DNA from 2 places in the Streptomyces longhuiensis genome. Region 2 is predicted to be linked to the other one. Evidence: riboswitches for the same ligand, from Rfam matches in the RefSeq annotation. Region 2 holds a riboswitch; the other holds the start of a gene.
What was found. A riboswitch is a leader RNA that binds a small molecule or an ion and turns the genes downstream of it on or off. The one in region 2 is predicted to bind cyclic di-AMP.
Positions count from the first base shown of each region.

Region 1 (4,202 bases), 2.2 Mb from region 2:
ATCCCGCGCCACGACGGCAAGCAGCCCCCGCGCGACGGCGCCCTGCCCGACCGGATCGGCGAGGGCGTGCGCGAGGTCGTCGAGGAGGAGGTCCCGGCCCGCGCGCTGATGGCCGCCTACCGGCTGCCGCAGGACGGCTCGCGCGCGTGCGACGCGGCCGACCTGGCCCTGACGGTCCTCGGCGGCGGCGAGTCGTCCCGGATCTACAACCGTCTCGTCCGCCGCGACCAGACCGCCGTCGCCGCCGGGTTCGGTCTCCTGAGGCTCGCGGGGGCGCCCTCCGTGGGGTGGCTGGACGTGAAGACGTCCGGCGACGTCGAGGTCCCGGTGATCGAGGAGGCCGTCGACGAGGAGCTCGCGCGGTTCGCCGCCGACGGTCCCACTCCGGAGGAAATGGAGCGCGCGCAGGCCCAGTTGGAGCGCGAGTGGCTCGACCGGCTCGGCACGGTCTCGGGCCGCGCCGACGAACTGTGCAGGTTCGCCGTCCTGTTCGGCGACCCGCAGCTCGCCCTGACCGCCGTCCAGCGCGTCCTCGACATCACCGCCGAGGAGGTCCAGGAGGTGGCCCAGGCCCATCTGCGCCCCGACAACCGCGCGGTGCTCGTCTACGAGCCCACGGCCCCCGAAGAGGCCGACGAGACCGCCGCAGCGACCACGGACGAGACCGCAGACGAGGAGGCCGGCAAGTGACCGAGCTCGCGACCATGGACTTCCACCCGCAGCCCCAGGCCGGCACGGCGCGGCCGTGGGCGTTCCCCGCGCCCGAGCGCGGCACCCTCGACAACGGCCTGACGGTGCTGCGCTGCCACCGCCCGGGCCAGCAGGTCGTCGCCATCGAGATCAACCTCGAAGCTCCCCTGGAGGCCGAGCCCGCCGGGCTCGACGGCGTCGCCACCATCATGGCGAGGGCCTTCTCCGAGGGCACCGACAAGCTCGCCGCCGAGGAGTTCGCCGCCGAGCTGGAGCGCTGCGGCGCCACCCTCGACGCGCACGCCGACCACCCCGGCGTACGGGTCTCCCTGGAGGTCCCCGTCTCCCGACTGCCGAAGGCGCTCGGCCTGCTCGCCGACGCCCTCAGGGCACCCGCCTTCGCGGACAGCGAGATCGAACGTCTCGTGCGCAACCGGCTCGACGAGATCCCGCACGAGACGGCGAACCCCGGCCGCCGCGCCGCCAAGGAGCTCTCGAAGCAGCTCTTCCCGGCCACCGCGCGCATGTCCCGCCCGCGCCAGGGCTCCGAGGAGACCGTCGCGGCCATCGACGCGGCGGCCGTACGCGCCTTCTACGACCGGCACGTGCGCCCGGCCACGGCCACCGCGGTCGTGGTGGGCGACCTCGCGGGCCTCGACCTCGACGCGCTGCTCGCGGACACGCTGGGCGCCTGGACGGGGAACACGGCCGAGCCGCGCCCCGTACCGCCCGTGACGGCCGACGACACCGGCCGGGTCGTCATCGTCGACCGGCCGGGCGCGGTGCAGACGCAGATCCTGATCGGTCGCGTCGGCGCCGACAAGCACGACCGGGTGTGGCCGGCGCAGGTGCTCGGCACGTACTGCCTGGGCGGCACCCTCACCTCCCGCCTGGACCGCGTCCTGCGAGAGGAGAAGGGATACACCTACGGCGTACGGGCGTTCGGCCAGGTGTTGCGCTCGGCGCCGGACGGGACGGGCGCCGCGATGCTCGCCATCAGCGGCTCCGTGGACACGCCGAACACGGGTCCGGCGCTGGACGACCTCTGGAAGGTGCTGCGCACGCTCGCCGCCGAGGGCCTCACCGACGCCGAACGGGACGTGGCCGTACAGAACTTGGTGGGCGTCGCCCCGCTCAAGTTCGAGACCGCCGCGGCCGTCGCGGGGACGCTCGCCGACCAGGTCGAGCAGCACCTGCCGGACGACTTCCAGGCGCAGATGTACCGGCGGCTCGCCGCGACGGGCACCGTGGAGGCCACCGCGGCCGTCGTGAGCGCCTTCCCGATGGACCGTCTGGTGACGGTGCTCGTCGGTGACGCCGCGCAGATCGAGGAGCCCGTCAGGGCGCTCGGTATCGGAGAGGTGACCGTCGTCACGGGCTGACCGTGACCGGTGTGCAACGAGGGGCCCCGGTGGGCGAGATGACCACCGGGGCCCCTTTATGTCCGAATTGAACCAGTGGTTGCCTGTCTGCCCTGTGGCATGCGCTACAAAAGCCCGGTTCCGTTTGTTGATTGAAAGATGCCCCGCTTAGCGTCGGTCCGGCTGTCCGCCAGATGTACGCCGCGCCCGCGGCGCCGGACAGTCATCGCCGAGTCCCCCAAGGCGCGAGCCGGGGGAGCCGGGGACCCACCGTCCCTGGGGTGAATCGGACGCCCTTCCCCGAAGGGGGTCCGTAGGAGACCTTCCTGCTCCGAACCCGTCAGCTAACCCGGTAGGCGAGAAGGAAGGAAAGGATCAGCCACTCCATGGCGTTCACCCGTGCCACCGGGAAGCACCGTCGCCCGAGCCGTCTCACGCGTACCACCGCGCAGGTCGCCGGCGTCGCCGCGCTCACCACGACCGGTGTCATCGGAGGCCTCGCCGCCCCCGCCCTCGCCGCTGACGACGCGTCTCTCGAGCAGACCGGCCTGACCAAGGCCATCTCCATCGGTGACTCCCTCGCGGAGCAGATCGACGCGCAGGCCGCCGCCCAGCAGCAGGCCGCCGACAAGGCCGCCGCGAAGAAGAAGGCCGAGGCCGCGGCCAAGAAGAAGGCCGAGGAGGACCGGCGTGAGGCCGCCGCCAAGGCCAAGGCCGAGCGCGAGGCCAAGGAGCGCGCCGCCCGTGCGGCCGAGCGCAAGCGCCTGAACGCCTTCGTCATGCCCGTCACCGGCTCGTACGTGTCGACCGCGTACAAGGCCAGCAGCGGCCTGTGGTCCTCCGGCAGCCACACCGGCATCGACTTCCACGCCGCCAGCGGCACCTCGGTCCACGCCGTGGGCGCGGGCACGGTCGTGGAGGCCGGCTGGGGCGGCGCCTACGGCAACAACATCGTCATCAAGATGAACGACGGCACGTACACGCAGTACGGCCACCTGTCGTCCATCGGCGTCTCCGTCGGCCAGACGGTCACCCCGGGCCAGCAGATAGGCCTCTCCGGGGCGACCGGCAACGTCACGGGCCCGCACCTCCACTTCGAGGCGCGCACGAGCCCCGAGTACGGCTCGGACATCGACCCCGTCGCGTACCTGCGCGCGCACGGCGTCAACGTCTGACCCTCGCCGCGTACTCGCGACAACACATCGAAAGCCCCGGCTCGCCGAGCCGGGGCTTTCGGCGTCACCGGCCGCGCTCGTCACCGGACCGGCTCGTTCGTTCCCGGCGGCGCTGTCCAAAAAATATCCATGGATTACGGCCTGCCGTCGGAAATTCGCGCCCGCTGGAATAGAGTCGCTGGGCAAGCGCGCTGAACGGATTGCAATCGCGCTGTAGAGCGACTGTCTACCGCGTTTCGCGGGGATTAAGGCGGAGGTCGGTTCATGCGCATTCCGGCGCACTCGGTATGCACGGCGATCCGCGACGACATCGTCTCCGGTGTCTACGAGCGCGGCGGCAGACTCACCGAGGAGGTCCTCGCCCGCCGCTACGGCGTCTCCCGCGTGCCCGTGCGCGAGGCGCTGCGCACCCTGGAGGCCGAGGGCTTCGTCGTCACTCGCCGGCACGCGGGCGCGTGCGTCGCCGAACCCACCACGCAGGAGGCGGCGGACCAGCTGGAGATCCGGATGCTCCTCGAACCGCTCGCCGCGGCCCGCGCCGCGCAGCGCCGCACCGAGGCGCACCTGAAGGTGCTGCGGGGCCTGGTCAGGCTGGGCCAGGAGCGCTCCAGGCGAGGTCGGAGCGAGGATCTGCGCTCGCTCGGCGGCTGGTTCCACGAGACGCTGGCGCAGGCGTCCGCCAGCCCGGGGCTGATCACGATGCTCACGCAGCTCCGCCACAAGATCGCGTGGATGTACACCGTCGAGCAGCCCGAGCACCCCGCCGACTCCTGGGCCGAGCACGGGGTGATCGTGGACGCCGTGGCGCGCGGTGACGTGGAGCGCGCGCGGGCGCTCACGGCGCAGCACACGGAGCGCGCAATGGCCGCTCACCGCCTGCGCGCCCCTCGTACGGGTGGCCGTGTGAGGACTTCGCAACATCCCGTCAACACGGCGGGGCTCCAGCATTAACAGAGGCGCCGTATACAAAGAGGGC
Region 1 covers NZ_CP085173.1:6,999,564-7,003,765, forward strand. The annotation lists gene LGI35_RS32175 (M16 family metallopeptidase) at 1-690, shown strand, start outside; gene LGI35_RS32180 (M16 family metallopeptidase) at 687-2,072, shown strand; cyclic di-AMP (ydaO/yuaA leader) riboswitch at 2,269-2,424, shown strand; gene LGI35_RS32185 (M23 family metallopeptidase) at 2,438-3,226, shown strand; gene LGI35_RS32190 (GntR family transcriptional regulator) at 3,491-4,177, shown strand.
Region 1: it holds a riboswitch for cyclic di-AMP, as region 2 does, so the genes downstream of both, LGI35_RS32185 (M23 family metallopeptidase) here and LGI35_RS22270 (M23 family metallopeptidase) in region 2, are expected to answer to the same signal.

Region 2 (4,202 bases):
TCCTCGACCGGCACGGACGGGTCGTCGAAGTGCGTGTAGTAGAGGTCGATGTAGTCGGTGCCGAGGCGGCGCAGCGACTCGTCGGCGGCGGACTTGATGGTGTGCGCGGACAGGCCCTTGAAGTCGGGGTGGGCGCCGACCTTGGTGGCGATGACGACATCGGAGCGGTTGCCGCGCGCGGCCAGCCACTTGCCGATGACGGTCTCGGACTCGCCGCCCTTGTTGCCCGGGACCCACGCCGAGTACGCGTCGGCCGTGTCGACGAAGTTGCCGCCCGCGGCGACGTACGCGTCGAGCACGGCGAAGGACTGCGCCTCGTCGGCGGTCCAGCCGAACACATTGCCGCCGAGGGAGAGCGGGAACACCTCGAGGTCTGACGAGCCAAGCTTGCGAAGAGAAGTCATGGCCTGCCAGAACACCGATATGGATCAAGATATTCCGGACACGGCGAACCGGCAGCCCTGACGTCGGGGGGTTGCCGTCAGGACCGCCGGGGTTCGGAGGGTCACGAGCCTCAGATCGTCAGGCCGTTGGAGCGCAGCCACGGCGCGGGGTCGACCCCGGTCGCCTGGCCGCCGGGGTGGACCTCCAGGTGGAGGTGCGGCCCGGTCACGTTGCCGGTGGCGCCGACGCGGCCGATGACGTCGCCGCTGGTCACCTTCTGGCCCGCGCTGACGTTGAGGGACGACTGGTGGCAGTACCAGAGCTCGGTGCCGTCCGGCAGCTCCAGGACGGTGCGGTAGCCGTACGCGCCCGCCCAGCCGGCTTCCTTGACGGTGCCGGAGTGGATCGCCTTCAGCGGGGTACCCGTCGGAGCGGCGAAGTCGAGACCCGTGTGGTAGCCGGAGGACCACATCGAGCCGGGCTGACCGAAGGTGCCGGTGATCGTGTAGGAGGCGACCGGGAGCGTGAAACTCTTGGCGAGCTTGGCGAGGCGCTCGGCCTCGGCCTTCTTCTTCGCCGCCTCCTCCGCCGCCTTCTTGTCGGCGGCGGCCTTGGCCTTGGCGGCGTCCTGCTCCTTGGCGGCGTCCTCGGCGGCCTTCTTCGCGGCGGCCTCCTCGGCGGCCGCGGCCTCGGCGTCGGCGGCCTGGTCCTGCTGCTGCTCGGCCTGCTGCATGATGCGGGCGCGCAGGGCCTCACCGGCGGTCGTGCCCTGCTGGGCGTCCGCGGTGGTGATACCGGCGCCGGTCAGCGGGGTCGCGGTGGTGCCGGACTCGTCGTCGTCTCCGGAGACATCGGATATCAGCGCGCCCACGCCGGGCAGGGACTTGGCGTCGGGCAGCGAGTCCTTGACGGCCGAGAGGTCGGGCATGGAGATGTGTACGGGAGGCTTGCCGCCCTGCGCGGTGGCGATGCCGCCCGCGCCGACGGCCGCGATCACGCCGACACCGAGAACGGTGGAGCTGCGCGCGAGACCGCCGCGCTGCTTGGCCACGCGGTGCCTGCCGCGTACGGGGCGGACGGAGTCCTCGGTGGGGTTCCACTCCTCCCAGGTCCGCTCGTCCGCTTCGCCGAACTCTTCGCCGATCGGCGCATAGGAGAACTCTGGGGCAGGCCGGTTGGACGCCACTGGGGCGCGCTCCTTTCCTTCCTTCTCGCCTACCGGGTTAGCTGACGGGTTCGGAGCAGGAAGGTCTCCTACCGACGCCTTCCGCAAGGAAAGACGTCCGATTCACCCCAAGTTGGTGGTTCCCCGGCTCCCTTGCGGGATTAGGCGCGTGCGCACGGAGCCATCTCTTGTGACGGCTGGGACGACCGCGCTGCGTTATCGAACGTTAATAGACACCGGGGCCCGATTCCAAGCCGTTCCGACTGATCGTTAACGCCTTTGGCCTGGACTTAACGGGGCACGAGCGGGCGGAATCGGGCGAGTTGACCCGCAGCCGGAACAGGCGATTCACCTGACGGTTTGTCAAATGTTATGCGCAGTGGCGCTGTTCGACTACACAAGGTGATGACGGCACTCACCGCTGCTTCACGGCTGCTTCACGGCCGCCTCACCGCGAGCAGTGCCATGTCGTCCGTCGTGCCGCCCCCGGTGTGCCGGCGGACCTCGGCGGTGAGCGCGGCCAGCAGCGGATCGGGCCCCGGGAACATCCGCCCCGCGAGCCGCGCCGCCGGGTCGTAGAAGGTGCCCTGCGCGTCGCGGGCCTCCGAGAGGCCGTCGGTGTGGAGCAGCAGTGTCGCCCCGCTCGGGAACTCCGACTCGGACGCGCGGTCGGGCCAGGTGCCGAGGTCCCCCATCCCGAGCGGCAGCGCGGGCTCCGGCGCCGACAGGACCTTGAGCGCCCCGTCGCCGCCCAGGAGCAGGGGTTCCGGGTGGCCGCGGTTGATGACGCGTACGAGGCCGTTGCCGTGCGGGATCTCGGCGAGCACGGCCGTGGTGAAGCCCTCGAACTCGTCGAGGCCGTTGCGCCGCAGCCCTTCCCGCGCGAGCGCCCGCTCCAGGCGCTGCGCGACCGCCTCCAAGGTCGCCTCCTGCTCGGCCGCCTCCCGGAAGGCACCGATGACGACGGCCACGGCGGACACCGCGCCCATGCCCTTCCCCCGTACGTCGCCCACGACGAGCCGCACACCGTGCGGGGTGTCCTGCACCGCGTACAGATCGCCCCCGATGAAGGCCCCCTCCTGGGCGGCCTCGTACCGGGCCGCGATCTCCAGGCCGCCGATGCGCTCGGCGGGCTCGGGCAGGACGGCGCGCTGGGCCGCCTCGGCGATCTGGCGCACGGAGGTGAGCTGCTCGCTGCCGCGCCGCACGATGCGGTTCATGACGCAGGCGAGTACGGCGACGGTGACGACCGTGACGAGTTCGGTGATGGCGTCGGTGTCGTAACTGCGGGTGTACCGGAGATGCACCCCGAGTACGACGGCGACGGTCGCGAGGCCGGTCAGGAAGGTGCCGCGGGGCGAGAAGAACGGGGCCGCGACGAGCGGGGCGGCGGTGAACAGGGGCACGCCGGTGAACGTCGACGGCGTGACGTAGTCGTAGATCGCCCCGGCGACGATGAGCAGCACGGGCACCAGGCGTACGAAGAACCGGGCCCGGGACAGACGCTGCTCCGTCCCTCGTCCGTGCCCTCCTCGCTGCCCCACCACTCGTCTCCCGCCACCGTCCGCCTTGGTCCCGCGCCTGCGCACGTCATCGGCCCCACCCCAGGGTTGCCCGCGGGCAGACGGCGGGCGACCTGGTGGGACCGACCGGGTGAAAGGGGTCCCGGGCGGCGGATCACGGAACCCTGGGCAACCGATTCGCGTTCTGTCGCCGCAATGGCGTAGAGTCGTGTTTACCGACGCGGGGTGGAGCAGCTCGGTAGCTCGCTGGGCTCATAACCCAGAGGTCGCAGGTTCAAATCCTGTCCCCGCTACTGAAGGCCGAAGGCCCGGAACCAATGGTTCCGGGCCTTCGGTGTATTCCCTTACAGGTCGAACTCGTGCGGCGGCAGGTCGAGCATCAGGCAGGCCTCGCGGACGACGGCCTGCTCGGTCTTGTCGAAGTCGCCGTCGGCGCCGCCGATGACGATGCCGATCTGGACGACCGCGCGCGCCTCGGCGGGCTTCTTCTTCGCCTTGGCGATCTCCTGGAGAACGCTGACCTTGCCGAAGTCGAAGTCGGCGGTCAGCTTGTTCAGGTTCGCGTCGAAGCGGCTCTGGAGCTGGTCCGCCGGGAAGTTCTGCAGCACCTCGTTCGTGGAGATGAGCTGGGCCACGCGGCTGCGCTCGGCCGGGTCGACGTTCCTGTCGGCCGCGGCGACCAGCGCGCACATCGCCATGCTCGCGTCACGGAAGGCGCCGCTCTTCAGGTCGTTCTTCTTCGCCATGAGCTGCGTCTGCATCGTCGACGCGGACTCCTTGAAGCGATCCCACAGGGCCATGACTCTCCTCGTTCGGCGTGTACTGATCTTCTACAGCGCTGTAGAAACTAGTGGGGAGCGGCAAAAGTTCCGCCTCTAAACTGAAGGCCCGAACTCTCTGCCGGAGAGCCTTTCGCGGTCCGATGAACGGGAGAAGACGACGGTGCCGACACCCGAGAAGCCCTGACGGCGCCCGAAAGTGACCGACACCGCCCCGGCCGGCGTCGCCGCCCCGCCCTCAGGCCGTACGACCCTCCAGGTCCTGCGCTCCCTCGACAGCGGCCCGCGCGGCCTCACCGAGGCGGAGGCCGAGCGGCGCCTGGTCCTGCACGGCGAGAACGTCGTGCCGGG
Region 2 covers NZ_CP085173.1:4,810,807-4,815,008, forward strand. The annotation lists gene LGI35_RS22265 (aldo/keto reductase) at 1-404, opposite strand, end outside; gene LGI35_RS22270 (M23 family metallopeptidase) at 515-1,570, opposite strand; cyclic di-AMP (ydaO/yuaA leader) riboswitch at 1,582-1,727, opposite strand; gene LGI35_RS22275 (PP2C family protein-serine/threonine phosphatase) at 1,987-3,093, opposite strand; tRNA gene LGI35_RS22280 (tRNA-Met) at 3,292-3,365, shown strand; gene LGI35_RS22285 (tellurite resistance TerB family protein) at 3,417-3,872, opposite strand; gene mgtA (magnesium-translocating P-type ATPase) at 4,051-4,202, shown strand, end outside.